3 regions of the Burkholderia sp. 22313 genome follow, and region 1 is predicted to be linked to each of the others. Evidence: predicted binding sites of a transcription regulator. Region 1 holds the regulator's gene; each other region holds the start of a gene.
What was found. Region 1 encodes FNR, which switches genes on or off when oxygen is low (the NO sensors DNR and NnrR bind a similar motif). Its sites were predicted from a motif close to TTGATNNNNATCAA; they were not measured.
Positions count from the first base shown of each region.

Region 2: a site for FNR is predicted at 6,896-6,909, ahead of ACTJKF_RS03855 (TraR/DksA family transcriptional regulator). Genes of this name have one in related genera too.
Region 3: a site for FNR is predicted at 4,905-4,918, ahead of ACTJKF_RS29195 (universal stress protein). Genes of this name have one in related genera too.

Region 1 is NZ_JBQEON010000035.1:27,117-37,348, reverse strand. It holds gene pobA (4-hydroxybenzoate 3-monooxygenase) at 1-1,154, opposite strand, end outside; gene ACTJKF_RS25045 (LysR family transcriptional regulator) at 1,271-2,197, shown strand; gene folE (GTP cyclohydrolase I FolE) at 2,310-2,945, shown strand; gene ACTJKF_RS25035 (SDR family oxidoreductase) at 2,945-3,748, shown strand; gene epsC (serine O-acetyltransferase EpsC) at 3,782-4,702, opposite strand; gene ACTJKF_RS25025 (hypothetical protein) at 4,846-5,079, opposite strand; gene ACTJKF_RS25020 (DUF3005 domain-containing protein) at 5,359-5,769, shown strand; gene ACTJKF_RS25015 (universal stress protein) at 6,205-6,678, shown strand; gene fnr (fumarate/nitrate reduction transcriptional regulator Fnr) at 6,845-7,591, shown strand; gene ACTJKF_RS25005 (LysR family transcriptional regulator ArgP) at 7,644-8,537, opposite strand; gene ACTJKF_RS25000 (LysE/ArgO family amino acid transporter) at 8,643-9,263, shown strand; gene ACTJKF_RS24995 (hypothetical protein) at 9,273-9,479, opposite strand; gene ACTJKF_RS24990 (aldo/keto reductase) at 9,618-10,232, shown strand, end outside.
Region 2 is NZ_JBQEON010000003.1:98,581-108,812, forward strand. It holds gene pqqE (pyrroloquinoline quinone biosynthesis protein PqqE) at 1-1,097, opposite strand, end outside; gene pqqD (pyrroloquinoline quinone biosynthesis peptide chaperone PqqD) at 1,069-1,344, opposite strand; gene pqqC (pyrroloquinoline-quinone synthase PqqC) at 1,341-2,093, opposite strand; gene pqqB (pyrroloquinoline quinone biosynthesis protein PqqB) at 2,203-3,114, opposite strand; gene pqqA (pyrroloquinoline quinone precursor peptide PqqA) at 3,199-3,270, opposite strand; gene ACTJKF_RS03840 (glycoside hydrolase family 3 C-terminal domain-containing protein) at 3,631-5,832, opposite strand; partial or broken gene ACTJKF_RS03845 (sugar transferase) at 6,237-6,563, shown strand; gene ACTJKF_RS03850 (hypothetical protein) at 6,652-6,825, opposite strand; gene ACTJKF_RS03855 (TraR/DksA family transcriptional regulator) at 7,101-7,493, shown strand; gene polX (DNA polymerase/3'-5' exonuclease PolX) at 7,661-9,427, shown strand; gene ald (alanine dehydrogenase) at 9,461-10,232, opposite strand, start outside.
Region 3 is NZ_JBQEON010000051.1:13,130-23,361, reverse strand. It holds gene ACTJKF_RS29220 (pyruvate carboxylase) at 1-1,241, shown strand, start outside; gene ACTJKF_RS29215 (hypothetical protein) at 1,448-1,720, shown strand; partial or broken gene ACTJKF_RS29210 (Fic family protein) at 1,641-2,195, shown strand; gene ACTJKF_RS29205 (3-deoxy-D-arabino-heptulosonate 7-phosphate synthase) at 2,441-3,850, opposite strand; gene ACTJKF_RS29200 (2-keto-4-pentenoate hydratase) at 3,972-4,733, opposite strand; gene ACTJKF_RS29195 (universal stress protein) at 5,001-5,480, shown strand; gene ACTJKF_RS29190 (DUF2964 family protein) at 5,496-5,687, shown strand; gene ACTJKF_RS29185 (nitrate reductase subunit alpha) at 6,300-10,073, shown strand; gene narH (nitrate reductase subunit beta) at 10,070-10,232, shown strand, end outside.

The DNA.
Region 1 (10,232 bases):
TTTTCGGCCAGCGACTGCGCGGCGGCCCGCGAGCGCGTCACGTACTTCAGCTCGGCAAACTTCAGGCGATTGACGAACGGCGAATCGTCCGGCGACGCATGCAGCATGTTCGTCATGAAGTACGAGAAATGCTCGGCGCGCCACACGCGTTCGAGACAGGTCGCCGAATAGCGCTCGAGCGGCGTCGCGTCGCCGGTGCGGTAGCGCGCGCCCAGTGCGCGGGACAGCGCGCGGACGTCGGCCACCGCAAGGTTCATCCCTTTCGCGCCGGTCGGCGGCACGATGTGCGCGGCGTCGCCGGCCAGGAACAGGCGGCCGTGCTGCATCGTCTCCGACACGAAGCTGCGCATCGGCGTCACGCTCTTCTGCGTGATCCGACCCTCGGTCGGCGTCCAGCCGGTGTCGTTCGAGAAGCGCGTGTGCAGTTCGTCCCAGATCCGCGCGTCGGACCATTCGGCGAGGTTTTCGTCGGGCTTGCACTGCAGATAGAGGCGCGTGACCGTCGGCGAGCGCATCGAGAACAGCGCGAAGCCGTTGTCATGGTGCGCGTAGACGAGCTCGTCGAGCGACGGCGCCGCGTCGGCCAGGATGCCGAGCCACGCGAACGGATAGACGCGCTCGAACGTATTCCGCCGCTCGGCGGGAATCGTCTGGCGCGCGATGCCGTGGAAGCCGTCGCAGCCGGCGACGTAGTCGCAGTCGATGCGGTCCGCGCGGCCGTCCGCATGCTTGAACGTGACGAACGGGTGCTCGCTTTCGACATCGTGCAGCGCGACGTCGGTGACGTCGAAGTGCATGGGGTGGCCATGTGCGTCGCCGGCCGCGATCAGGTCGCGCACGACTTCATGCTGGCTGTAGACGGTGATCGCCCGCCCGCCGGTGAGCGCGCTCAGGTCGATGCGATGGCGTTGGCCGGAGAACAGCAGCTCGATGCCGTGATGCTCGAGCCCTTCGCGGCGCATCCGGTCGCCGAGGCCGGCTTCGTTCAGCGTGTCGACCGTCCCCTGTTCCAGCACGCCGGCGCGGATGCGGTTCTCGCAGTATTCGCGCGAACGTGCTTCGACGAGGACGGCATCGACGCCTTGCAGGCGCAGCAGATGGGACAGCAAAAGGCCGGACGGGCCGGCGCCGATGATCGCGACTTGGGTGCGCATTGTTCGTCTCCAGAACTTTGGTTCGAGTAATGGAACCCATTTGAGCGCTTTCCCGACTATGCGGCAACGCGATTCAGGAGATAAGTTGTATACGTTTTGAAGATACTGTCCTGACGATGGACGCGCTCGATCTGAACCTGATTCCCTACCTCGTCGCGCTCGACGACGCGCGCAACGTCAGCCGTGCCGGCACCCTGCTCGGCGTGAGCCAGCCGCGCGTGAGCACGGCGCTCGGCCGCCTGCGCGACTATTTCGGCGATCCGCTGTTCGTGCGCACGTCGCGCGGGATGGAGCCGACGCCGCGCGCGCTCGCGCTGCTGCCGGCCGCCCGCGACGCGCTCGCGCAGATCGAGCGCGGCCTCGTCGCGCCGCACGACTTCGATCCGGCGGCGAGCACGCATACGTTCTCGATCGCGCTGTCGGACGTCGGCGAGATCGTGTTCCTGCCGAAACTGCTGCAGGCCTTCACGACGTGCGCACCGCATGCGAACCTGCGCTCGGTCTCGCTCGCGCATGACGAAGTCGGCCGCGGCCTCGAAGCCGGCTCGATCGATCTCGCGGTCGGCTACTTCCCCGATCTCGACGGCAACAACTTCTTCCAGCAGCGGCTGTTTACGCATCGGTTCGTCTGCCTGATGCGGCGCGGCCATCCGTTCGAGCAGGCACCGCCGTTCACGGTCGAGCAGTTCCTCGGGTGCGGGCACGCGGTGGTGCGCGCCGAAGGGCGCAGCCAGGAGGTGCTCGAGAAATACCTCGCGAAGCAGCGCATGCAGCGTCGCGCGGTGCTCGAGACGCCGCACTTCATGAGCCTGCCGTTCATCCTGAGCCGCACCGACCTGATCGCGACGGTGCCGCATGCGATCGGCTATGCGTATGCGGCCGAGCACGCGTTCATCGTGCCGGTCGAGCCGCCGCTCGCGCTGCCGCGCTTCGACCTGAAGCAGCACTGGCATCGCAAGTTCCACAACGATCCGCGCACCGCGTGGCTGCGCGGCATCGTCGCGTCGCTGTTCAACGACGAGCAGGACGAATGGCCGAAGTGACGAAAGGCGCGCGGCCGGTGAGCGGCGCGCCGCACGCACGACCCGCGAAAGCATGAAACAATGGCCGGATATCCGCGCCGCCGCAGGCGGCCGCATTCGATGGAGCCACTAGATGGGTAAGGGTAAGAAAACCGCAGCGCCCGAGCCGGCCGCCACCCGGCCGAGCCGGGAAGAAGCCGAGGATGCCGTTCGCGTGCTGCTGCGCTGGGCCGGCGACGATCCCGCCCGCGAAGGCCTGCTCGACACGCCCGCACGCGTCGTGCGCGCATACGAACAGTTCTTCGCCGGCTATGCGCTGGACCCGCGCGACATCCTCGCGCGCACGTTCAGCGAAGTCGACGGCTACGACGAAATGATCGTGCTGAAGGACATCCGCTTCGAGAGCTACTGCGAGCATCACATGGTGCCGATCATCGGCCGCGCGCACGTCGCGTATCTGCCGAACCATCGCGTCGTCGGCATCTCGAAGCTCGCGCGTCTCGTCGACGCATTCGCGAAGCGCCTGCAGATCCAGGAAAAGATGACCGTGCAGATCGCCGACACGCTGTTCGACGTGTTGCAGCCGAAAGGCGTCGGCGTGATCCTCGAAGCCGCGCACCAGTGCATCTCGACGCGCGGCGTGCACAAGCCGGGCGTCGAGATGGTCACGTCGCGCATGCTCGGCACGTTCCGCACCGATCCGTCGACGCGGCGCGAATTCCTGTCGATCGTCGCGAATCCTTCTTCAGTCAACCTGACGAATACGTAATGCAGTCTACGAAGCAAGCGGCGAACGCGCCGGTCGTGCTCGTGACCGGCGCCGCGCGCCGGGCCGGGCGCGCGTTCGCCGAGTATTTCGCCGCGCACGGCTATCGCACCGCGGTCCACTACGACCGCTCGGCCGATGCCGCACAGGCGGCGGCCCGCACGATCGCCGAACGCGGGCACGATTCGGTCGCGCTGCAGGCCGACCTGTCGGATGCCGCGCAAATCACCGCGCTGATCGACCAGGTGTATGCGCACTTCGGCCGCCTCGACGTGCTGGTCAACAACGCGTCGGTGTTCTGGCAGGACCACTTCCCGAGCTTCGACCTCGCGGCGTTCGACCAGGCCTGGGCCGTCAACTGCCGTGCGCCGATCCTGCTCACGCGCGCGTTCCACGAACGGGCCCGCGCGGCCGGCGCGCAGGGCGTCGTCGTCAACGTAGTCGACCAGAAGATCAAGGAAAACTTCCACCGCGACCATTTCAGCTACACGGTCGCGAAAGCCGCGCTCGGCAATCTCACGCAGATGCTCGCGCTGTCGTCGTCGCCCGTGCTGCGCGTGAATGCGGTGTTCCCTGGGCTGATGCTGCCGAGCGACGACCAGACGCAGGCCGACTTCGAGCACGCGAGCCGCGCATCGACGCCGCTCGCGCGCATCGCCGGCCCCGGCGATGTCGCGAGCGCAATCCTGCTGCTGACGGGGAGTGCCTACAACGGCGTGGATTTCGTCGTCGATGCGGGGCAGAACCTGATTCGTGTCGACCAGGACGTGCTGTACAAGCATCGGTCGCCAGGCGCCAAGCACTGACTTCAGCGCGCCGGCGCCGTTCGCGCGCCGCCGTTACGGCTTCTCGGCGCTGCCGCCTTCGCGGACCTTGCCCTGCGCGACGCTCGTGCCGGCCGGCACGCTGTGCGTGAGCCACACGTTGCCGCCAATCACCGAGCCGCGCCCGATCGTCACGCGGCCGAGAATCGTCGCGCCCGCGTAGATCACCACGTCGTCCTCGACGATCGGATGCCGCGCATTGCCCTTGACCAGCGCGCCTTCGCCGTCGGCCGGGAAGCTCTTCGCGCCGAGCGTCACGGCCTGGTACACGCGCACGCGCTCGCCGATGATCGCGGTTTCGCCGATCACGACACCGGTGCCGTGGTCGATGAAGAAGCTCGGGCCGATCTGCGCGCCCGGGTGGATGTCGATGCCGGTGGCCGAGTGCGCGATTTCATTGATGAAGCGCGCGAGCAGCGGCACGCCGAGCCGGTGCAAGGCATGCGCGAGCCGATGGTGCATCATCGCGAGCACGCCGGGATAGCACAGCAGGATCTCGGTGATGTGCTGCGCGGCCGGATCGCCCGCATACGCGGCCTGGATGTCGCTGACCAGCAGCGCGCGAACCGACGGCAACTGCCGGCCGAACTCGCGCGCGATCTCGAACGCGCGTTCGTCGAGCTCCGCGAACGGCGTGTCCGCATGCTCGGGCAGGAACGGCAGCGCGCGGCGAATCTGTTCGGACAGGATCCGCAACGTGCTTTCGAGCGTGTGGCCGACGTAGTAATCGACGCTTTCGTCGGTCAGATCCGGCGCGCCATAGTGCGTCGGAAACATCGACGCGCGCAGGCCCGTGACGATCTTGCAGATCGCGTCGCGCGACGGCAGTTCACGGATGCCGCGCGGATGGCGCGTGCGATGGCGTTCCTCGCGCGATTCGCGCAAGCCGGCAACGATTTCTTCGAGGCCCCACTGACGGGCGGGTGATGTCGACATATGACAATGCAGGCAGCCGCGCTGGAACGCACGGCCGCTAATAAAGTGACGGGTTCCACAAGATTACCGCGTTTTCGTCCGGCAGCGGCATGCCGGGGGGGGGGGGGCGGCCGGGCGGCCGACGCTGCTGACGCGCGACCGGGTCAGATCGTGATGCTGCTCGCGTCGATCCAGCGCACGGCCCAGTCGCGCGCATGCGCGATCGCGGCGCCTTCGTCGTTGAACTGGAGCTCGATCGGAAAGAAACGGTTCGCGACGAGTTCCCCGTCGCTCGATCGGGAGATCACGACGTAAGGTTTGAACGAACCGTCACTGGCGCGCGCGGGCGCGCAATTCAACAGATAGCCGCGGTGCGTGAACGCAGTATTCGCTTGCATGAATCCGCCACCTCTAGTCCCTTGTTTGTTGTTCACTACCCGTCTTTAAGGGTGCTACGTGGCCCCCGGTGCGGGCAGAGGCGGCGAGACTGCATCCCCTGTCGCCGCTTCGCAGGAAAAGAATCATACTCTGTAGAAAACGGGTGTTCTAGCTGAAATAAATCAGGACAAATCAGCGCGCGCCATGCGAGCCCGGCGATCGCCCGCGCGCCGTTTTCCCGTCGTGCCCGGAACGGGATTTGCTTCGATCCGGAGCGCCTCGCCGCCAGGAGAGCCGTGATGGAAACGTCCGCTCAAGCACACATCGCGCATCCGCGCAGCGTCGAACTCGACAACGACGACACGCTCGACAGCACCGTCGACACCGACGGCAAGCATCGCGAGGCGGCACGTCTCGCGAGCGGCCGCGCCTTCTCGCCCGACCAGATCACGCGCAGCAACGCATCGCTCGTCAACGCGATGCCGGAAGCCGGCGACGGCTTCGCCGGGTTCGACAGCCGGCCGGGCGGCAACCATCCGGCCTTCGCGCTGCGGGCTGGCTACGCGGTGATCGAGAAGGGCTTCGCCGCGCCGTCGCAGGCCGCCGACGCCGCGTTCGGCCCCGTTCATCGCATGTACGGCAGCACGTACTGGCCCGGTCACGGACGCCGGCCGGAACGGGTGATCGAACTGACGGCGGTGCCGAGGTAGCGTGCGCGCCGTTTGAATCGATCGTTCGATTGGCGAATCGAAGCGCGACCGGCGATCGACGGTGGCGGATCGAGGTGCCGGCCTTTCGCGGCTTGCCGTCACACGATGCCCGCGCAACCGTATTCAGTGACGATGGCGTGTCCGCACGGCGCTCACGTGCTGTCTTCGCGCGAGCAGGCGTCGCGATTCATCGTCCGCGCGGCGGCTGCGGTCACGATGCGCTTCGCGCTTCGCCGCGCGCATCACGCAGTGCAGCATGCGGCGCGCGCATGGGCCGCCATCGCGGTACGCCGGCCCCGCCGCCGCGGCGCGACGATCGCGATGACCGCGACGTCGCTGCAAAGTCCCGGCCGTTGGTTTACCCTGCCTCGCAGCAACGCACGGCCCGTTCGGCCATTGCGCCGACTTCCGCTCAACCCGCCACTCGGAGACACTATGTACAAGCGCATTCTGGTTGCCATCGACGGCAGCGACACGTCCCGCCACGCGTTCGATGCCGCACTCGCGCTCGCGAAGCAGCACGGTGCCGAACTGCAACCGTTCTACGTCGTCGAGAACGCCGCGATCTATTACAACGTGCCGGGCTACGATCCGTCCGTGCTGCGCGACCAGCTCATCGCGCAGGGCACCGCGCTCGCGGCGGATTTCACGAAGCGGATGCAGGCTGCCGGCGTGAAGGGCGAAACGCAGATGAACGAGGCGTCGTCGCTCAACGACGTATCGACGCTGATCCTCGACGGCGCGAAGGCGTTCGGCGCCGATCTGCTGGTGCTCGGCACGCACGGCCGTCGCGGGTTCCGCCGCCTCGTGCTCGGCAGCATCGCCGAACAGTGCGTGCGGCATGCGACGCTGCCGGTGCTGCTGATCCCGGCCGCCGCGCACACGGACGAAGACGAGCAGGAAGGCTGAGCGGGCCGGCGCGCGCGTTGCAGCCGCGCAGGCAAACTGCGCGCATGCACGCCTGCCGCTGCGACGCCACGCGGCATGCGCGCACGGTCGCGACGTTTTGTCACCCGACAGCCGCAACTTGCGGTGGGACAATGATTTCGTCGATTCAACGCCGGAGTAAACGATCATGCTGACGCCCGTCGCCACACGTCCCGCCGCCCAGCCCCATGCAGGCAGCTGGGCCTCCCGCCAGGCCCCGCACTGCTCGTCGTGCGCCATGCGGCACCTGTGCATGCCGCAGGGCCTCGCGCCCGAAGCACTCAGCCGCCTCGAATCGGTCATCTGCGCGGCGCGCCCGGTCAAGCGCGGCGAAGCGCTGTTCCGCGAAGGCGACATGTTCGACAACCTGTACGCGGTGCGCTCGGGTTCGCTGAAAACCGTCGCCACGCGCCACGACGGCCGCGAGCAGGTCACGGGCCTCCACCTCGCGGGCGAAGCGCTCGGCCTCGACGGCATCTGCGACGACACGCACCCGCGCACCGCGGTCGCGCTGGAAGACAGCTCCGTCTGCGTGATTCCGTACAGCGCGCTCAAGTCGCTGTGTTCGGAGGCCGGCACGATGCAGCTGCGCATGCACAAGCTGATGAGCGAGCAGATCGTGCGCGAAACGTCGCAAACCATGCTGCTCGGTTCGCTGAACGCGGAAGAACGGGTCGCCGCATTCCTGCTCGACGTGTCGTCGCGTTACCTGAAGCGCGGCTACTCGCCGTCGGAATTCAACCTGCGGATGACGCGCGAAGACATCGGCAGCTATCTCGGCATGACGCTCGAAACGGTCAGCCGCACGTTGTCGAAGTTCCAGAAGCGCGGCCTGATCGAAATGCAGGGCCGCCTCGTGCAGATCGTCGACTTCGACGGCCTGCACCACGTCTGACCCCGCGCGCCGCCACCCGCCACGCCCGCCTCTACGGCGCCTTCCGCCCCGATCAGTCGAGGAACAGCGCCGCGCGCGCCTTGAGCGCCACGCTGAAATCGTCGAGCCAGCCGATCGACAGGCGCCAGCTCTGCCAGTAAAGCTCGATGTCGACGGTCCGCCCGCGCGACATGTCGACGAGCTCGCCCGCCGCCAGTTGGCGATCGACCATCCGGTCCGGGCACATCCCCCATCCCAGCCCCGTTTCGCATGCGCGCAGATAGCCCGCGACGTGCGGGATCCAGTGTTGCGGCGGATCGAGATCCGCGCGCGTCACGCGCCGGATGAAACGCGCCTGCAAACCGTCCTTCGGGTTGAACATGACGCACGGCGCGCGGCGCAGCGCATCGCGCGTGATGCCCGCGCTGAAATAGCGCGCGTAAAACGCCGGCGAACACACCGCGCGATAGCGGATGCGCCCGAGCCGCGTCGACCGGCATCCCTGGATCGGCTCGGCCTGCGCGGTCACCGCGCCCTGCACGCTGCCGTCGCGAATGCGCGCGGCCGTGTAGTCCTGGTCGTCGATCACGAGGTCGAGCAGGGTCTCGCGCTCGGTGCAGAACGGCCCGACCGCGTCGATGAACCAGGTCGCGACGCTGTCATCGTTGACGGCCACGCGCAACGTCGGCCACGCACTCGCGATCTGGCCCGGCAATGCGGGCATCCGGCCGCCCAGCTCGGCCTCGAGCAGCTGCACGCGCTCCGTATGGCGGCACAGCAGCGCGCCCGACGTCGTCGCGACGCACGGCTGGCCGCGCTTGACGAGCACACTGCCGACGCGCTCCTCCAGCAGCTTCACGCGTTGCGATACCGCCGACGGCGTGACGTTCAGCTCCTTGGCCGCCCGTTCGAACGAGCCGTGCCGGATCACGGCTGCGAGGGCGTCGAGCAACGCGTAGTCGAGCATTAGATTTCCTTAATCCGCATTAGGTGAATTAGCTTCTCTTATGTCATGGCTGCCCGCAGACTAGCGCTAACCGATTCACCCGTCTACTGCTTCTCGTCTCCCATCATGAACTGGATCGCTTTTTCCCACGGCGCCGCCCTGTGCGGATCGCTCATCGTCACCATCGGCGCGCAGAACGCGTTCGTGCTCCGGCAAGGCATCATGCGCGCGCATGTCGGCAAGATCGTGCTGCTGTGCGCGCTGTCCGACATGATCCTGATCGGCGCCGGCGTCGGCGGCGCATCGGTACTCGTCGAGCGCTATCCGACCTTCGTCCACGTGGTGCTGTACGTCGGCCTCGCGTATCTCGCATGGTTCGGCATCAATGCGCTGCGCCGCGCGTTCAAGCCGGGGCACGACACGCTCGACGTGCGTGGCGACACGGTCGCACCGCCGCCGCAAAGTGCGGCCGCGATCGTGCTGATGACGCTCGCGTTCACGTGGCTCAACCCGCACGTGTATCTCGATACGTTCCTGCTGATCGGCACGGCCGGCGCACGCGAGCCGGAAGGCACACGCGTCGCGTTCGCGATCGGCGCGATGTCGGTCAGCGTCGTGTGGTTCCTCGGGCTCGGATACGGTGCGCGACTGCTCGCGCCGTGGTTCCGCAAGGCCGTTGCGTGGCGCGTGCTGGATGGCGCGATCGGCAGCATGGTGCTGTTTCTGGCGGCCGTGCAGTTGCGATAACGCGTTGCGTCACCGATCGATCACGGGCGGCAGCATGCCGCCCGTTTTTCGTTCCGGCGCCGGAATCGCCGGCGCTTCCATTCGCGTCCCCTCGCGCACCGGCATCGCAAAATTCGGCTCCGCATCCAATCCGACAGCACGAATCATTCGATAACGGACGATGCATCCGCTATCCGCCGCCATTTCGCCGCATTCGCGGCTGTGTGCCCGCTGCACGATTCCAGCCGATGGGCGAGAATGTTTCAGCGTCCCGCGACAACGGCGCACGTGCTTCGCCCGTCCGCCGTCCCGTCGCATTCATTCCGGCCCATCCTGTCGTTCGATCCCTTCATCTCGCAGATATCGGAGAGCAACATGACACTACGCACCCTCGGCACGTCGGACATCCAGGTTTCACCGCTCGCCTTCGGCGGCAACGTCTTCGGCTGGACCGTCGACGAGAACGCATCGTTTGCGCTGCTCGACGCGCTCGCCGACACCGGCATCAACTTCATCGACACGGCCGACGTCTACTCGGCCTGGGCGCCCGGCAACCACGGCGGCGAATCGGAAACGATCATCGGCAAGTGGCTCAAGCGCTCCGGCAAGCGCGACCAGGTCGTGATCGCGACCAAGGTCGGCCTGCTCGAGGCACGCGCCGGCCTGACCAGGGACAACATCCTGAAGGCCGTCGACGATTCGCTGCGCCGCCTGCAGACCGACTACATCGACCTGTATTTCTCGCACCGCGATCTCGCCGACACGGCCCCGCTCGAAGCAACGCTCGGCGCGTACCAGACGCTGATCGACGCGGGCAAGGTGCGCATCATCGGCGCGTCGAACTACAGCGGCGCGCGCCTGCGCGAAGCCGCCGACATCAGCCGGCGCGACGGCCTGCCCGCCTACCAGGTGATCCAGCCGGAATACAACCTGATCGACCGCGCCGACTATGAACGCGACCTCGAGCCGGTCGTGCGCGACCTGAAGCTC
Region 2 (10,232 bases), on a different contig from region 1:
GCCGCTTCGCGCGCGTTCAGGATCAAGTCATGGTGAGGCGACTTGCCGCACACCGGATCGGTGAGGCTCGCATCGCCCGTCATCATGTATGCCTGGCATCGGCAGCCGCCGAAATCCTTCTTTTTCTCGTTGCACGACCGGCACGGTTCGGGCATCCAGTCGTCGCCGCGGAAGCGGTTGAAGCCGAACGACTCGTACCAGATGTGTCGCAGATCGTGTTCGCGCACGTTCGGAAAGGCAATCGGCAGTTGTCGTGCGCCGTGGCACGGTAGCGCGGTGCCGTCCGGCGTGACGATCAGGAACAGGCTGCCCCAGCCGCTCATGCAGGGCTTCGGCCGCTCCTCGTAGTAGTCGGGCGTGACGAAGATCAGCCGGCACGGATGGTTCGCGGCCGCGAGCCGGGCGCGGTATTCGTTCGTGATGCGCTCCGCGCGTTCGAGCTGCGCGCGGGTGGGCAGCAGCCCGTGGCGGTTCAGGTACGCCCATCCGTAGTACTGGCACGTCGCGAGTTCGACATAGTCGGCGTCGAGCGCGATGCACAGCTCGATGATCCGGTCGATGTCGTCGATGTTGTGCCGGTGCGTGACGAAATTCAGCACCATCGGATAGCCGTGCGCCTTGACCGCGCGGGCCATCGCGAGCTTTTGCGCGAAGGCCTTTTCCGATCCGGCCAGCGCGTTGTTGACCGTCGCGTCGCTTGCCTGGAAGCTGATCTGGATGTGATCGAGGCCGGCGCGGCGGAACTCGACGATCTTCTGCTCGGTCAGGCCGATGCCCGACGTGATCAGGTTCGTGTAGTAGCCGAGGCGGCGCGCCTCGCCGATCAACGCGGCAAGATCCGGCCGGACGAGCGGTTCGCCGCCCGAGAAACCGATCTGCACGGCGCCCATCTCGCGTGCTTCGGCCATGACCCTGAACCACTGTGCCGTGTCGAGCTCCTCGCCCTGGCGGGCGAAATCGAGTGGGTTCGAGCAGTACGGGCACTGCAGCGGGCAGCGGTACGTGAGTTCGGCCAGCAGCCACAGCGGCAACCCGGTTGCGGGCCGTGCCGCGTCGGGCGTCACCGGTTCACGCGAGTTCGATCCAGCGTTGGCCACAGGCGGTCTCCATGAAGCCTTCGACGTCGACACCGAGCTCGGGCACGTCGGGGAATTGCCGTTCGAGATGCGCAACGATGTCCGCGACGGTGCGTGTGCCGTCGATCAGCCCGCCGATCGCACTCGCGCTTTCGTTGAATTTGACCATGCCTTCGGGGTACAGCAGCACGTGCGCATGCTGGGCCGGCTCGAACTGAAAGCGAAAACCCGGCCGCCAGCGCGGCACGCGATTCCGGTCGAAACTCATAGCGGGATTCCCTTGTGCCAGACCGGCTGGCCGGTGACGGTGTGATAGGGCGGCCGATGCAGTTCGTAAGCCATCGACATCGCGTCGAGCATCGTCCACAGAACGTCGAGCTTGAACTGCAGGATCTCCAGCATCCGCTGCTGGCTTTCGTAGGTCGTGTAATGCCGCAGCGTGATGTCGAGCCCGTGCTCGACGTCGCGGCGCGCCTGGCCGAGGCGCGTGCGGAAATACGTGTAGCCGTCCGGATCGATCCACGGGTAATGGCGCGGCCAGGTGTCGAGACGCGACTGGTGGATCTGCGGCGCAAAGAGCTCGGTGAGCGAGCTGCTGGCCGCTTCCTGCCAGCTCGCGCGGCGCGCGAAATTGACGTAGGCGTCCACGGCGAAGCGCACGCCGGGCAGCACGCGTTCCTGCGAGCGCAACTGCGCGGGGTCCAGCCCGACTGCCTGACCGAGCCGCAGCCATGCGTCGATGCCGCCGTCGTCGCCCGCGGCGCCATCATGGTCGATCAGGCGCTGGACCCACTGGCGGCGAACCTCGCGGTCCGGACAGTTCGCGAGGATCGCCGCATCCTTCAGCGGAATGTTGACCTGATAGTAGAAGCGGTTCGCGACCCAGCCCTGGATCTGTTCCCGCGTCGCGCGGCCCTCATACATGGCGACGTGATACGGGTGGTGAATGTGATAGAAGGCGCCCTTGGCACGCAGTGCCTGTTCGAACTGGGCGGGAGTGAGAGCGGGTTGGCTCATCGACGGTTCCGTGACGTTGGGGACGGTGGAGGGGCGCGCGACACACCGCTGTCGACGTCGTGCGAGCGCGATGCGCGTCGCGGCAGCGTGACGGCGGAACCATGGATGCTTATAGCACGATGTCCATCCCGTCGAAGGCGACCTCGATCCCGCGCTGCCGCAACTCCGCGCGTTCGGCAGAACGTTCGTCGAGAACCGGATTGGTGTTGTTGATGTGAATCAACACCTTGCGCGGGCGCGGCACCCGGGCCAGCACGTCGAGCATGCCACCCGGACCGTGCAGCGCGAGGTGACCCATTTCGCGACCGGTACGGACGCCGACGCCGCGTCGCCGCATCTCGTCGTCATCCCATAGCGTGCCGTCCACGAGCACGCAGTCCGCGTCGTTCATCCGTTGCAGCAGCGCGTCGTCGACCGTGCCGAGCCCCGGTGCATAAAACAGCGTGCCGCCGGTGCGGCAGTCCTCGACGAGCAGGCCGATGTTGTCGCCGGGATGCGGATCGAAACGGTGCGGCGAGTAGGGCGGTGCCGCGCTGCGCAATGGCAGCGGCGTGAAGCGCAGGTTCGGACAGGCCGGCACGACGAAGCCGCCGTCAAGCGCGATACGGTTCCAGGCCAGCCCGCCGTTCCAGTGCTCGAGCATGTTGAACAGCGGAAAGCCGCTGGTCAGGTCCTGGTGGACCATGTCGGTGCACCATAGCTGCAGCGGGCAGCCTTCGCGCAGGCTGAGCAGGCCGGCGGTATGGTCGATCTGGCTGTCCATCAGCACGACCGCGCCGATGCCGGTGTCGCGCGGCGCGCGGCCCGGCTGCAACGACGGGAAGGCCTGCAGCTGCGCGCGAATGTCGGGGGACGCATTGCACAGCACCCAGTTCGTGCCGTCGTCCGACACGGCGATCGACGACTGGGTGCGCGCGTGCGCGTCGACCGTGCCGGCGCGAAACCCCGCGCAGTTCGCGCAGTTGCAGTTCCATTGAGGAAAGCCGCCGCCCGCGGCCGATCCGAGGATATGTATGAGCATGGCTGTCCGGCGCGAGGCCGCGATGCGAGACAAAGAAAAAGCCTCGGCAGGCCGAGGCTTTCCTTTCAGGATGCCATGCCCGAATCAGCGATTCGACACGTACATCGTGACTTCGAAACCGAGACGCAGATCAGTGTAGGCAGGCTTGGTCCACATGGGGGAACTCCTTTGCAATGACAACTGACGACGAAGCACGCTAGCGATCGTGCCGCTGTTTCACCACGCCATGACATGCGGGCGATGGCTGGCCGGCACCGGCTCCGGTAAATCGAACGTTCATATCGTACCTGAACGGGAGCGACGAACAAGTCAATCCGGGAATGGATGGCGTTCCGGATTTTCATGCGTGTGCGCGCTTCTCTCGGATTGCCGACATCGGGTCGGCAAATACGAAAGTCGCGCGGCGATTCCTGATTCCCGCCCGGCCAGTGGCGGATCATTCGTCGCGGGCATCGGCGCCGCGCGCGAGCGTCGGGCGAGGTCCGCCTGACGCTCGGCCAGCGCCGGACCGATTGCTCAGCTACCCTGCAACCGGATGTCGCGCGACGACGCGCCGACATACACCGTCCCGCCCGGCACGACCTTCCAGCCGTTGCGCGACGTGTCCCACACGCTCTGCATCCGCGGCGACACGGTCACGCGGACGTGCCGCGCCTCGCCCGGGCTCAGCCGGATCTTTTCCCAGCCGACCAGCCGCTTCGGCGGTTCGTCCTTGTACGGCACGCCGAGATAGACCTGCGGCGTTTCCGCGCCGGCGACGCGGCCGTCGTTACGCACGGTAAACGCGACGCTCAGCGAGCCGTCCCGCTGCCGCGACACCGACAGCCCCGAATACGCGAAGTGCGTGTACGACAGGCCGTAGCCGAATTCGAACAGCGGCTTGATGTTGCGCGCGTCGTACCAGCGATAGCCCATGTTCAGCTTCTCCGCATAGACGGGATCGTTCTCGAACGCGCCGCCTTGCCCCCACGTCGGCGTGTCCTGGTCGCGTGCCGGGAACGTGACGGGCAGCTTGCCGGACGGATTGACCGCGCCGAACAGCACGTTCGCGATTGCCTTGCCGCCGCCTTCGCCCGGATACCACGCCTCGACGATTGCCGACACGCTGTCCTTCCACGGCATCAGCACCGGATTGCCGCTCTGCACGACGACGATCGTATGCGGATTCGCGCGTGCGACCGCTTCGACGAGTGCATCCTGGTTCGACGGATTCGCGAGGCTCAGGCTTTGCAGGTCACCGAAGTCCTCGCCGGCCGGCTGCGCGACCACGACGATCGCGACGTCCGAGCGGCCCGCGAGCGCCGCGGCCTGGTCGATTTCCTGCTGCGTGTACGCGCGAAACGGCGATTGCTGGTCGCTGTTGCCGGCAAAGGTCACCTGTGCGGCCGGGGCGAGCGCGCGGATCGCCGCGACGATCGGCACGTCGACCTTGAGCCACGGATTGCGCCACCAGCTGCAGCCGGTCGACGATCCGAACGTCAGGCCGCCGCAGCCGGCGAACGCACCGCTGACCGGATCGCGCGTGTTGCCCGAGCCGCCGCCCGACAGCACGGCCGCATCGGCATGGCCGCCGATCACGGCGATACGCGACAGTGCCGACGCCGCCAGCGGCAACTGGTTGCCGTCGTTCTTCAGCAGCACGATCGACTGCTCGGCGACGCGCTGCGCAAACTGGTTCGCGGCCGCGAAATCGATCGTGCCGCCGCCCCTGGCCGGATCGTCCATCACGCCGACCCGGATCATCACGGCGAGCTTGCGGCGCACCATGTCGTCGAGACGCGCGGTCGACACCGAACCGTTCGCGATCGCCTGCTTGACGGCGGCCGGTGTGAGGTAGACGGTCGAACCGACATCCTCCTCCTCGTCGAGCCCGGCGTTGATCGCGGCGGCGGTGCTGTGCGTCGCGCCCCAGTCGGATTGCACCTGGCCCTGGAAGCCCCATTCGTTCTTCAGCACGTCGTTCAGCAGGTGACTGTTCTCGCAGGCATACGCGCCGTTCAGGCGGTTGTAGCTGCACATCACGCTGCCTGGTTGCCCGCGCTTCGCCGCGATCTCGAACGGCAGCAGATAGAGCTCGCGCAGCGTGCGTTCGTCGATCTGTGTGTTGCCGCCCATCCGGCCGTGTTCCTGTTCGTTGCCGGCATAGTGCTTGATGGTCGCGATGACTTTCTGGTGCTGCGTCGCGAGCGTGCGTTCGGCAAGCAGGTCGCCGGCGAGCAGCGGATCCTCGCCGAGATATTCGAACAGTCGCCCGCCGCGCGGCTCGCGCGCGAGGTTGGTGCCGCCGCCGAGACCCATGCCGAATCCTTGCGCGCGCAACTGGATCGCCACCTGCTTGCCGTAGTCGTACGACAGCCGGCGATCCCAGCTCGCGGCGACGGCGAGCGTCGCGGGGAAGGTCGTGCTGGCTTGAGACGTGCTGCCCGAACCGGTTGCCGAGTCGACCATGTCGAGGTCGGGAATGCCGAGCCGCGGCACGCCCTGGATGTAGCCGGCACCCCCGCCCGGCACTTTGGACATTTCGTATTGCGAATGGATGAACTGAAGTTTCTCGTCGAGCGTCATCTTGCGCACGAGGCGATCGGCGCGCTGCTGCGCGGCGGACGACGCGAACGTATTGGCGGCATCGCCCTGCGAATCGAAATCGGCGTTGCCTGCATAGACGCTGGTGCAGAGGGTCGCTGCCAGCACGGCGGCCGGCCAGAGTGTGTCCCGCATGTTGCTCTCCATGATCGTATTGCCGGTTGTTCGGATGAGGTCTGGAGCTGCGCGCGTCCGGTGGATTCGCACCGGACGCATTCGGCTGGCGATGCAGGGTGGTTGCGCGTCGGCATGCCAGGCCAGGCGGGGAATCGTTACGGCCGGTTGGGCTCGACCGGTCGATGCGGGCGGCGACGCGGACCGCCCGACAATGCCGAATCGGATGTAGCGATTCTCTGCAGCGATTAATCGTACGAATGTAGTTTGACTACAGCATCGGTGTTTCTACCGATCCATATGATCTTTTTTCGGCGCGCTTGCGCGGCGCGCGAAAAAGGCGGTCATCGTTGCCGGCTGCGTGCGTGCGAAAAGGTAAGAAGTGCCTGCGGCCGCGCGTTTCGAACGGAGCGGGGCAGCGATAGCGGCGCACGTCACTCGACGAGCTGCCGCAATTCTTCAACGTGCTGTTCGGCCAGATGTCGGTGGTCGGCCCGCGTCCGCACGCGATCGAGCACGACGACTTCTACCGGCAGTTGATCGACTGCTACATGTATCGCTATCGCGTGCGGCCGGGGATCACGGGATGGGCGCAGGTGAACGGCTATCGCGGCGAGACGCGCAAGGTCGAGGCAATGGCCGCGCGCGTGAAGTTCGACCTGTTCTACATGCAGAACTGGAGTTTCTGGTTCGACATGAAGATCATTCTGTTGACGGTCATGCGCGGCTTCATCGGGCGCAATGCATTCTGATCATGTCGAAGAGGATTGCGAAGTATCGACGGGACGGAGTGAAGCCGCGATACGACGCGCGTCGCCACACCGCACGCGGAACCGCGGGTCAGCTGTCCGCCGGCGGCTGGCCGGCCGCCGGCAACGCGGCCGGCGCGACGGCAGGGCTGGCCGCGGGCGCGGCTTGCACGCTCGACGGCTGCACCGCGTGCTGGATCGTCGGCACGACCATCGTCGGGAACAGGGCCGCGAGGGCCACCCAGATGACGACGCCGAACAACATGATGTTCTCCCGGAAAGCCGCGGGCATGCCGCGCATGCGTTCAATCTATGACGCAACTTTGTGCAGGGGATTGATCGACCTCAACGGCCGCCGCGTCAGACGAATGGGCGCCGCGGCCTTTTCGCGTCGGTCCCCGCTTTTCGCGCATCGGCGCAGGGGCCGACGCCGGTCAACACATGCGCGTTCAATGGGTTTATCCTGCGTCGAAGGCATGCGGCGCGACAACCGCGCACCGCATGCCTGATTGCGCGAAACCCGGAAAAGGAGAAACGGCGATGGCGCTCGACCAACAACAACGTCAGACGCTGCAGCGGCGGCTGACCGACAGCGAGCAGGCGTTGCGAACGGAAATCCGGACGAGCGAGGACCAGCGCGCGTCCGAGTCCTATGCCGAGCTCGCCGGCGCGGCGCCGGACGAGGGCGACGAGGCGAACGCCGATCTGTTCGTCGACGTCGACCATGCATTGATCGGCATGAAGCTGGCCGAACTGCGCGCGATCGGGCGCGCGCAGCAGCGCATGCGCGACGGCAGCTACGGCGAATGCATCGATTGCGATGCGGCGGTCGGCTACGAACGGCTGCTCGCACGGCCGACGGCCGAGCGCTGCACGCATTGCCAGTCGGTGTACGAGCGGCGGTACGCGACGACGCCACGCGCATCGCTCTGACATCGGCACCGGGGCCGCGCGATCGGCGTGCTCCGCGCGACCCGATACGGGCAGTCGGCGCAGGATGACCAACGGGTGCCCGCCGCCGTCGACAGGCGGCGCCGGGCCGGCAGACGCCGTCGCGCCAGCGCACGGCGCCATCCACGTGGAAGGGAGCCACGCCGATCATGCCGATCCACAATGCCGAGTGCGCGGCCGTGTTCGCCGAAATCGCCGACATGCTCGAAATCCAGGGCGCGAATCCGTTCCGGGTGCGCGCGTATCGCAATGCGGCCCGCACGATCGCGGACTACGGACGCGACATTCCAACGATGATCGCCAACGGCGGCGATCTCGGCCAGATTCCATCGATCGGCACCGATCTCGCGGCGAAGCTGCGCGAGATCGCCGCGACCGGCACCTGCGAACTGCAGCAAACGTTGCGCCACGCATTGCCGGGCGCGATCGTCGAACTGCTCGACGTGCCGGGCCTCGGCGCGAAACGCGTGAAGGCGCTGCATGATGCGCTGCACGTCGACTCGCTCGAACAGCTGCGCGCCGAAGCGAAGAGCGGACACGTGCGCGCACTGCCGGGCTTCGGCGCGAAGACCGAAACGCATCTGCTCGACGCGATCGACGACCGCCTGCAACGCGAACCGCAGCGTTTCCTGCTGCCGGCCGCCGCGCACTCGCTGCTGCCGTTGCTCGACCGCCTGCGCGCGGTGCCGGGCGTCGGCGAAGCGGTGCCGGCCGGCAGTGTCCGCCGTTGTCGCGAGACGGTCGGCGATCTCGACATCCTCGTGACCGCACGCGATCCGGCCGCGGTGGCCGATGCGTTCGTCGGCTACGGCGAGGTCGCGCGGGTGCTCGCGAACGGCAAGACGCGTTCGAGCGTGATGCTCGGCAACGGACTGCAGGTCGACCTGCGCGTCGTCGACGCCGGCGCGTTCGGCGCGGCGCTCGTCTACTTCACCGGATCGAAGGCGCACAACATCGCGCTGCGCAGGATCGCGCAAGCCGGCGGGCTGAAGATCAACGAATACGGCGTGTTTCGCGGCGACGAGCGGATCGCGGGCACGACGGAGGCGTCCGTCTACGAGGCGATCGGCCTTCACTGGGTGCCGCCCGAACTGCGCGAGGATCGCGGCGAGATCGATGCGTCGCGCGTCGGCAGGCTGCCGGCGCTGGTCGAACGCAAGCACCTTCACGGCGATCTGCATGCGCATACCGACGCGTCAGCCGGACGCGACAGCCTGCGCGTGATGGCGGACGCCGCACGCGCGCGCGGGCTCGCGTATCTGGCCGTCACCGACCGCACGCCGGATCGCGACGGCGGCCGCGCCGATTGCGACTGGCTCGTGCGGCAGATCGACGAGATCGACCGCCTGAATGCGTCGTTCGACGACTTCGTGCTGCTGAAGGGCGTCGAGGCCGGCATTCGCGAGGACGGCAGCCTCGACCTGTCCGACGACGTGCTCGGCCGGCTCGATCTCGTCGTCGGCGCGGTGCGCGACGGCTTCGACCTGGCCGGCGACGCGCAGACCGAACGGCTGCTGCGTGCGATGGATCATCGGTATTTCACGATCCTCGCGCATCCGACCGGCCGGCTGCTCGGCGAACGCGACGCGTGCGAGCTCGACGTGCCGCGCGTGATCGCCGCGGCCGCCGCGCGCCGCTGCTTCGTCGAACTCGATAGTGACCCGCGGCGCTTCGATTTGCCGGACGTGTGGTGCCGCGAAGCCGCGAAAGCCGGTGTCTTGGTGGCGATCGGCTCGGATGCGCCGTGCGCGGACGATCTCGATCGTCTCGGCGACGGCGTCGGCCACGCGCGGCGCGGCTGGCTCACGCGGCAGGACGTGCTCAACACGCGCACGCTCGCGCAATTGCGGCCGTTGCTGGCGCGCACGATGGGCGGGCACGGCGCGTCGAAGCGCGGCCACCCGAAGGGCGCGTGACGGTGCAAGTGCTCGACGGTGCGCGCGCCGCGGTCAGACCAGCACGGCCTCGGCCGGCACGTACGGCAGGCCGAGCGCGAGCGCGACCGCCTCGTACGTGATGTGGCCGTTGCAGACGTTGAGTCCCGCGCGCAGATGCGGGTCGTCGGTCATCGCGTGTTTCCAGCCCTTGTCGGCGAGCGCGAGCGCATGGCCGAGCGTCGCGTTGTTCAACGCGAACGTCGACGTGCGCGCGACCGCGCCGGGCATGTTCGCGACGCAGTAGTGCACGACGCCGTCGACGACGAAGGTCGGCTGCGCGTGCGTCGTCGCATGCGAGGTCTCGAAGCAGCCGCCCTGATCGATCGCGACGTCGACGACGACGGCGCCCGTGCGCATCGTCGCGATCATGTCGCGCGTGACGAGCCGCGGCGCCGACGCGCCCGGCACCAGCACGGCGCCGATCACGACGTCGGCGTCGCGCACGGCTTCGTCGATCGTATGGGCGTTCGAACAGACGGTCGCGATCCGGTTCGCGAAGATCAGGTCGAGCTGGCGCAGCCGGCCCACGTTTGTGTCGAGCACGGTGACGCGCGCGCCGAGGCCGACCGCCATCTGCAGCGCGCCGGTGCCCACCACGCCCGCGCCGAGCACCACGACGTGCGCGGCCGGCACGCCGGGTACGCCGGCCATCAGCACGCCGCGGCCGCCGCGCGGGCTTTCGAGGTGGGTCGCCGCGACCTGGATCGACATGCGTCCCGCGACCTCGCTCATCGGCGCGAGCAGCGGCAGCCCGCCGCCGGCGCCCGTCACGGTTTCGTACGCG
Region 3 (10,232 bases), on a different contig from region 1:
ATACGCACGATACGAGCGGCATCGCCGCGGCATCCGTGCTGGCCGCTGTCGACGCGGGCTGCGACGCGGTGGACGGCGCGCTCGATGCGATGAGCGGCCTCACGTCGCAGCCGAACCTGTCGAGCATCGCGGCCGCGTTGGCCGGGGGCGAACGCGATCCCGGGCTCAATGCCGATCGCCTGCACGAAGCATCGATGTACTGGGAAGGCGTGCGTCGCTATTACGCGCCGTTCGAATCGGAGATCCGCGCGGGCACGGCCGACGTCTATCGTCACGAGATGCCCGGCGGCCAGTACACGAACCTGCGCGAGCAGGCGCGCGCGCTCGGCATCGATCATCGCTGGACCGAGGTGTCGCGTGCGTATGCGGACGTGAACCGCCTGTTCGGCGACATCGTGAAGGTCACGCCGACGTCGAAGGTGGTCGGCGACATGGCGCTGATGATGGTCGCGAACGATCTCGCCGTGGACGACGTGCGCAACCCGGCCAAGGACATCGCGTTCCCCGAGTCGGTCGTGTCGCTGTTCAAGGGCGAACTGGGCTTCCCGCCCGATGGCTTCCCGGCGGACCTGTCGCGCAAGGTGCTCAAGAGCGAGCCGCCGGCGCCGTATCGTCCCGGCGACCAGATTCCGCCGGTCGATCTCGACGCCGTGCGCGCGCAGGCCGAGGCCGCGTGCGAGCAGCCGCTCGACGACCGACAGCTGGCGTCGTACCTGATGTATCCGAAGCAGACGGTCGACTACTACGCGCACGTTCGCGCGTACAGCGACACGTCGGTCGTGCCGACGCCGGCGTTCCTGTACGGATTGCAGCCGCAGGAGGAAGTGGCGATCGACATCGAGCCGGGCAAGACGCTGCTCGTGGCGCTGCAGGGGCAGCACGCCGATGCGCAGGACGGCATCGTGAAGGTGCTGTTCGAACTGAACGGCCAGTCGCGTTCGGCGCTCGTCGAGCAGAAGACGATCGCGCAGGCGGGCAAGGTGCGGCATGGCCTGCAGCGCGCCGATCCGGCCAACCCGCTGCACATCGCGGCGCCGATGCCGGGCTCGGTGGTCACGGTGGCGGTGCAGCCGGGGCAGCGCGTGGCAGCCGGCACGACGCTGATCGCGCTCGAGGCGATGAAGATGGAAACCCACATCGCCGCGGAGCGCGACTGCGAGATCGCGGCCGTGCATGTGAAGCCCGGTGAGCGGGTTGCGGCGAAGGATCTGCTGATCGAGTTGAAAGACCCGACGCAATGAGGGGTGCCGTGATCGGGCGGGCGTGCTGACCGGTGTCAAGGATCGCAACCGTCACACCGCCCGCCCGGAGGGCGGCCGAACCGTCTGGTGTGTCGCTCGATCGCGGTGGGTGTGATCCGGAGTCGGTCCAGCCGTTTCTCGGCCGATATACCGGGCAACGGGTGCCGCGCTATCATGGTACGCAGCGCGTATCACATGTGAGAGCCATGCCGGATCCGACCCAACAGGAGTTTTTACGTGACGCCAAGGATCGGCTTGGCGTGACCTGGGACGCACTCGCAATCGCGAGTGGTATCAGTCCACGGGCCATGAAAACCTATCGCATGCCCGATACGTCGAAGGATCATCGGGCCTTGCCGGCTCTCGCCCGTGCGGCCATCGTGCGTTTGATCGAGGATCAAAAGGAACCGCGAACATTTCGAGGCGACGAATCACCGGGACGCGATCCTGTATGTCGAAGAGATCGTCGCGAAGCATGAGGCGCTCACCGAATGGCAGATCCGCAATCTCCACTCGCTCGTCCTGAAGAGCATCGACACGGAGCAGGCTGGTCGGTACCGGCAGGAGAACGTGGTGATCGCGGGCGCGAGCACAACCCCGCCGGATTTCATGCACCTCCCGGCTGAAATGGCCGGCCTGATCGACTGGTACGGCCAGGCCGGGGCACTGCATCCGGTCGAGCGGGCGGCGGAACTGCACACGCGGTTCGTGAAGATTCATCCGTTCGTCGATGGCAACGGGCAGACGGGACGGTTGCTGCTGAACTTTGAATTGATGAAGGTGGGCTATCCGCCCGCGATCATTCGCAAGGAAGATCGGCTTGCGTATTACGACGCACTGGATGTTGCGTGCGTGAGCGGCGACTACAGCGAGATCACGTCTCTGGTCGCGGCGTCAGTGCAGCGATCGCTTGTCGTGTATCTCGACGTGCTGGGGCTACGGTCCACGCACTAGGCTGACCGTGGCCGTGCTCGAGCCGCAAGAGACGTTACACGAGGTGATGGCGCGGAAGATCGGCGCGCGGTGACGGGGCGCTCACCCGGATCGCGCATGCTGGCCTGCCTGCCGGGAAACTTCGCTGCATTTGCTTCGTTATCCTGTGCGTCAGGCGGAAGGGGAGCGGCGGCGCTGTGCCGTTTCATCGACGAACGGGTGTGGCGGCGGCATCGCGCGTGCTCGTCCGGTTCGCGCTGCACGCATCACGCCTCGTTCGCCGCACTGTCGTCGCCAACCTCGCCTTCGATCGCGGCCATCAGATCGTCGACACCGACCATCAACGCCCGCACTTGCCGCAGCGATTCGTATTGATGCAGCACCGCGTGCCATGACGGCAGTTCGAGCAGCGCTTGCCAGACGACCTCCAGCCCGTGCGGATCGGCTTGCTTGCGCTGCACCAGCGCGCTCGCGTATTCGAGGCTCGCCGGCGCCGACAGCAGCTGCATGCGGCTCGCGGCACCCAACAGGCGCGGCGCCGGGTCGGCCGAGGCATCGCAGCAGTACAGCACCTCGCGTTGCAACGCCGCGGCGTCGGTTGTCAGCGCGCGCAGCGACGCGCCGTGCAGGCGTACCGCGCCTTCGCGCGTGTCGAACGCATAGACGGTGTCCGGATCGGCTTGCGCGAGCAGGCTCAGGCCGCGCAGCAGGCGCGGCAAGTCGGTCGTCGCGGCATCCGCGGACGCCTTCGCCTCGACGAGAAACCGGACATGCCACGCGGCCGACGGCTCGTCGCCGCGCGCGCGTTCGAGCAGCACCGCATCCCACTCGGTTTTCGCGCGATCGTGCTTGGCCGGTATCGAGGCGGGCACACGCATCGACGTGACGACCCGATAGGTGCGAAGCGCATCGCACGCATCGAGTTGTGCGGCCAATGCGTCGAGCGCCTGCGCGGCCAGCGCCTCGACGGCCGCGCCCCGCTGCTGCGACGTGATGCCCTGCGCGGCGGCGAGCGCGCTGCCTTCGAGCGGCCCCTGGCGCCCCCACAGCGTGCGGTACTGCCGGACGTCCGGGTCCTGCGACAGTGCATCGAGACGCTGCAGACGGGCGAGCGCGGGGCTGTCCTTCAGTTTGGCGATGTCCTGTTCGAACGCCGTGTCGGTGGCCATCTCCGGTTGCGCGAGCAGGTGCCGCAGCGTCGCATCGAGATCGTCCCACGACGCACCGGCCGCGGCCGCATGCAGCCGCGCGAGCGGTTCGCGTTGCCACGCCTGCGCGTGGCGTTCGCGCCGCGCCGGATGCGCGATCGTGTTGACGGCCGAGCGCAGCGTGCGCCGATCCTGCTCGGCATGCGCGGCGAGCGACGCGTATTCGCGCACCGTCGCCGCGCGATGCCGAAGCACCGCGGCCTGGAACGCGGGGTCGCCGGATTGCGTGTCGAGCGCGTCGCCGATCATCCGCGCGAGCGCGGCGACGAAGCGCCGTTGCAACGCCGGGTCGGGCGGCTGGCCGTCGACCTGCATCCGGCGCGCTTCCTCGATCACGATCGCGATGACGGTGGCCGGGTTCGCGGTGTCGGCCAGCGACGCCGCATGCACGAGCGGCGGCAGCCGGTAGCGGCGATCGACGGTGCGCAGGACTTCGTCCAGCAGGGCGGGCAACAGGGTCGGCGGCATGGCGAATGACGAGAGTGAACGCGGGTTGCGCGCGTGACGGGCGAGGTGCAACGGTATCACGCGACGCCGCCGTTCGCGCGGCGCGCAGGTACGACGTGACCGCGTCGGTTGCCGCTGACCGTCAGGCCGTCAGCGTCACCGAAAGACGGCCGAGTTCGCCGAAGCCGACCGTCAGCGCATCGCCGAGCGGCACGTCGATCGCGCCCGCATACGAACCGGTCGTCACGATCTGGCCGGCGCGCGCGCCGTCGCCGCGCGAGGCGAGGAAATTCACCAGCCACACGAGCGGCTTGAGCGGATCGCCGTCCGGATGGCGGCCGTCGATCGTGCGATTCAGCGCACCCTCGAACGACAGCGCGAGCGTGTCGAGCGGCACGTTCAGGCCGTCGGGCACGACAGGCCCCACGCACAGCCCCTGGTTGAACTGGCCGTCGGCGAGCAGTTCGAACTTCGATGCGCGCGCGGGCTCCGCGTAGCGGCAACCCAGCACCTCGAGCACGATGCGCACTTCGCGGATCGCACCGCGCACCTCGTTCTCGTCGTACGGCTGCGCGCGTGCGGGCAGGTCGCGATCGAGCACGAACGCGATTTCCGGCTCGATCCGCACGATCGGGCCGCCGACGACACGGTAGGGCGCATCGGCTTCGCGGATCGTCGACGCGAAGATCGGCGCGACGATCACGCGGTCGGGCGGCGGCAGCGCGCATTTCCATCCGCCGATGGTTTCGCCGAGCAGGTCGGCGACGCGGTGCTGGATCGCCAGCGCGGTCTCGACGTTCTCGGGGCGCAACGCATCAGGCAGCAGCGGGCCGGGCACGCCGGCATGGCGGGCGGCGACGAGATGCTGGGCGGCGCCGTCCACGCGTTCGGGTGTCGTTGTCATGTCGGTTGAGCGAGTTGAAAGTGAGCCGGCAAAAAAGGGCCGGACGAAGGTCGTACCGTCGATGATAGCGCTTTCGGCATGCGGGGCGCTCGATCGCGCGTCGTCGCGGCGAGCCCGACGCTCCGCCTGCGTCGCGCGGCGCTTTGCCGCGCGGCCGGTGTCCGGCGGATCTTGATCGCCGTCAACCCCCGGGCCTGCCATCCGCCGATGATGGTGACATGGCCGCGCGCGCTACCGCGCGCGGCAACTCACCTCAGCGAGGTTCGCATGTACGAGAAGATCATGGTGGCCGTCGACGGCAGCGCTTCGTCGAAACAGGCGCTTGCCGAGGCCGTGAAGGTGGCGCTGGCGGGCGACGCGCACGTCAGCGCCGTGTACGTGGTCGACAAGTCGGTGTTGTTCACCTATGCGGGCCGTTTCGACCCGCACGCGCTCGTCGAGGAAATCCGCGACGACGGGCGCAAGGTGCTGCGCGAAGCCGAACAGATCATCGCGCTGGCCGGGGCGAAGGGCGAGGCCGAACTCGTCGAGACCGAAAGCATCGGCGAGGACGTCGCGGAACGGCTGCAGCGCTACGTGAAGGAGCGCGATATCGATCTCGCGGTGGTCGGCACGCACGGGCGGCGGGGGATCCGGCGCGTGCTGCTCGGCAGCGTCGCCGAGCGTTTTCTGCGCGGGTCGAGCTGCCCGGTGCTGCTGATGCGCGGCGACGATGCCGACGTGCCGGCTGCCGCCGCGGCGGCCTGACGCGGCGGGCGCGCAATGGTACGTCGTGAATACCGGATCGTCGTCGCGGCGATCGCCGTGTTCGTGTCGCTCGCCGGGATGATGGCCGTCGTGACCGGCCTGCTGTTCGACGAAACGATGGCGCTGCACGGCGGCGCGATCGCGTTGATCGTCGGCGTGGCCGCCTTCGTCGTGATGCTCAACCTGGGGCCGAAGGGCGACGGGTAACGCGCGGCGCTCCCGCGGCCTTTCCGCAAGGCCGGCGCTTGCCGCTGCCATGTCGCGACCGGTTGCCCGGTTTTTCCCGCGCTCGACTCGGCGCTTTCGCGCGGCCGTTTCCGGTCCGCATTGCCTTTTTTCTGTTGACGCACGCATCGAACGGTGAAACCGCGCGATGTCATAAAGGTGCGACGCTTATATGTAAAGGTGCGATTGACCGACGGCCGGTAAATCGTCGAATTCGTTGCGCATTCTTGTGTAAACGGCCGGCTGCGGGCCGGCGATTCCCGGCGGGCGATCGCCGTTCATTCAATGCGATTCGGTGCGGATGGGTGCCGGCGAATCCACGGGTAAACGGGCGGGCAGGCGCGGCTCGGCCGCCGCAAGCCCATGGCCGGCCGGGCCGTCGGATCGATCCCTATTTGCTGGCGTGACACGCGGATGAACGATACCGTGATTTGTATCAAGCCGTGATACGTCGATTCGCAAGACAATTCATTTGACCCGGGCGAAAAGGCCGAAGAAGCCGGACTGATCAAAAATCCGATCGTCCTTTACAACCGGTATTTCACCTCCTTAAATAATCAGGGTCTGCCAAAAGACCGGAAAAACGAGATCCCCATGAGCCATTTCCTGGATAGATTGCGTTATTTCTCCACCACGAGGCCAAAATTCTCCGACGGCCATGGCGCTGTCACCGACGAAGACCGCAAATGGGAAGACGGCTATCGGCTGCGCTGGCAGCACGACAAGATCGTCCGTTCGACCCACGGGGTGAACTGCACGGGCTCGTGCTCGTGGAAGGTCTACGTGAAAGGCGGGATCGTCACCTGGGAAACCCAGCAGACCGATTACCCGCGCACGCGCCCCGACATGCCGAATCACGAACCGCGCGGTTGCTCGCGCGGCGCTTCGTATTCCTGGTATCTGTACAGCGCGAACCGCCTCAAGCATCCGATGGTGCGCAGCGCGCTGGTGAAGCTGTGGCGCGAACGCCGCCGCACGCTCGCACCGGTCGACGCGTGGCGCTCGATCGTCGAGGACGACGCAGCGCTGCGTTCGTACCAGAGCCGGCGCGGGCTTGGCGGCTTCGTGCGCGCGAGCTGGGACGAGGTCAACGAGATCGTTGCGGCCGCAAACGTGCATACGGTGAAACGGCACGGCCCCGACCGCGTGGTGGGCTTCTCGCCGATTCCGGCGATGTCGATGGTGTCGTATGCGGCAGGTTCCCGCTACCTGTCGCTGATCGGCGGCGTATGCCTGAGTTTCTACGACTGGTATTGCGACCTGCCGCCCGCGTCGCCGCAAACCTGGGGCGAGCAGACCGACGTGCCGGAATCGGCCGACTGGTACAACTCGACGTTCATCATGATGTGGGGCTCCAATGTCCCGCAGACCCGCACGCCGGACGCGCACTTTCTCGTCGAGGCGCGCTATCGCGGCACCAAGGTCGTGTCGGTGTTCCCCGACTACTCGGAAGGTGCGAAGTTCGGCGATCTGTGGCTGCACCCGAAGCAGGGCACCGACGCGGCACTCGCGCTCGCGATGGGGCACGTGATCCTCAAGGAGTTCCACCTCGCCGGGAAGAGCGACTACTTCATCGACTACTGCAAGCGCTATACGGACCTGCCGTCGCTCGTGCGCCTCGTGCCGCATGGCGACGGCTACGTGCCCGAGCGTCTCGTGCGCGCATCCGACTTCGACGACGCGCTCGACGAGGCCGCGCATCCCGACTGGAAGACCGTGGCGATCGACGACGCGACCGGCGAGTTCGTCGTGCCGGTCGGCTCGATCGGCTTCCGCTGGGGGCAACAGGCGGAAGCCGACAAGGGCAAGTGGAACCTGCGCGACGAGACGTCGAAGGGCGCGGCGCTGTCGCCGCGGCTGTCCTGCACGGCCGAGCATGACGACGTGGTCGACGTGCTGTTCCCGTACTTCGGCAACCAGCCGCACGCGCACTTCAACTCGACCGGCCACGCGTCCGAGCTGTCGCGCCGGATCGGCGTGCGGCGCATCGCGACGCGCAACGGCGAGATGCTGGTCGCGACCGTCTACGACCTGTTCATCGCGAACTACGGGCTCGACCAGGGGCTGGGCGGCCGCGACGTGGCCGCGAGCTACGACGACGATCTCCCGTACACGCCGGCCTGGCAGGAAGCGATCACCGGCGTGAAGCGCGCGGACGTGATCTCGGTCGCGCGGCAGTTCGCGGAGAACGCGCACAAGACGCAGGGCAAGTCGATGGTGATCATCGGCGCGGGGATCAACCACTGGTTCCACATGGACATGTCGTACCGCGCGATCATCAACATGCTGATCATGTGCGGCTGCGTGGGCAAGCCGGGCGGCGGCTGGTCGCACTACGTGGGTCAGGAGAAGCTGCGCCCGCAGACGGGCTGGACCGCGCTCGCGTTCGCGCTCGACTGGAACCGGCCGCCGCGTCACATGAACGCGACGTCGTTCTTCTACGCGCACACCGACCAGTGGCGCTACGACACGATGGATCCGGGCGCGTTGCTGTCGCCGCTCGCGGACAAGACGCAATTCCACGGTTCGCCGATCGACTACAACGTGCGCGCGGAACGGATGGGCTGGCTGCCGTCCGCGCCGCAGCTCTCGGTGAATCCGCTGAAGGTCGGCGCGACCCTCGGCGACCCCGCGCGGGCGGGCGCCGACGTCGCGCGGCAACTGAAGGCCGGCACGCTGCGGATGGCGTGCGAGGATCCGGACGCGCCGGACAACTTCCCGCGCAACCTGTTCGTGTGGCGCTCGAACCTGCTCGGCTCGTCGGGCAAGGGCCACGAGTATTTCCTGAAGCATCTGCTCGGCACGACCAACGGCGTGCAGGGCGAGGACCTCGGTGCGACGGGCGGCGCGCGCCCCGAGGAAGTGAAGTGGCACGACGAAGCGCCGCGCGGCAAGCTCGACCTGCTCGTCACGCTCGACTTCCGGATGTCGACCACCTGCATGTATTCGGACGTCGTGCTGCCGACCGCGACGTGGTACGAGAAGGACGACATGAACACGTCCGACATGCATCCGTTCATCCATCCGCTGTCGGCGGCGGTCGATCCCGCGTGGGAATCGAAGAGCGACTGGGAGATCTTCAAGGGGATCGCGAAGCGCTTCTCCGAGCTGTGCGACGGGCATCTCGGCGTCGAACGCGACGTCGTGCTCGCGCCGATCGCGCACGACACGCCGGGCGAGCTCGCGCAGCCGTTCGACGTGCAGGACTGGAAGCGCGGCGAATGCGAACCGGTGCCGGGGCGCACGATGCCGGCGGTGATCGCCGTCGAGCGCGACTATCCGAACACCTATGCGCGCTTCACGTCGCTCGGCCCGCTGATGGACACGCTCGGCAATGGCGGCAAGGGTATCGGCTGGGATACGAAACACGAAGTGAAGCTGCTCGGCGAGCTCAACTACAAGATCGCCGACGGCGCCGCGCAGGGGCGCCCGCGGATCGACACCGCGCTCGACGCGGCCGAAGTGATTCTCGCGCTCGCGCCGGAAACCAACGGCGAAGTCGCGGTGAAGGCATGGCGTGCGCTGTCCGGCATCACCGGCATCGACCACACGCACCTGGCCGTCGCCCGCGAGGACGAGAAGATCCGTTTCCGCGACATCCAGGCGCAGCCGCGCAAGATCATCTCGTCGCCGACGTGGAGCGGGATCGAGTCCGAGCACGTGTCGTACAACGCGGGCTACGTGAACGTGCACGAGCTGGTGCCGTGGCGCACGCTGTCGGGGCGCCAGCAGCTGTACCAGGATCACGCGTGGATGCGCGCGTTCGGCGAGTCGCTGTGCGTGTACAAGCCGCCGATCGATACGGGCAGCTACGAACACATGGTCGGCAAGCGCTCGAACGGCAATCCCGAGCGCGTGCTGAACTTCCTGACGCCGCACCAGAAGTGGGGGATCCACAGCACGTACACCGACAACCTGCTGATGCTGACGCTGTCGCGCGGCGGCCCGATCGTGTGGATGTCGGAGGACGACGCGAAGGCGATCGGCGCGGTCGATAACGACTGGATCGAGTGCTACAACTCGAACGGCGCGTTGTGCGCGCGGGCGGTGGTGAGCCAGCGGATTCCGTCCGGGATGGTGATGATGTACCACGCGCAGGAGAAGATCGTGAACACGCCGGGCTCCGAGATCACCGGCACGCGCGGCGGCATCCACAACTCGGTCACGCGCATCGCGCTCAAACCCACCCACATGATCGGCGGCTATGCGCAGCTGTCGTACGGCTTCAATTACTACGGCACGGTCGGCTCGAATCGCGACGAGTTCCTGATCGTGCGCAAGATGAGCAAGGTCGACTGGCTCGACTCGGAAGAGACGGCGGTCGACCCCACCACGCAATACGCGGTTCGCGCCGGAGAAACGTCATGAAAGTACGTGCACAGATCGCGATGGTGCTGAACCTCGACAAGTGCATCGGGTGCCATACCTGCTCGGTGACCTGCAAGAACGTGTGGACCAGCCGCGAAGGGATGGAATACGCATGGTTCAACAACGTCGAGACGAAACCGGGCATCGGCTATCCGAAGG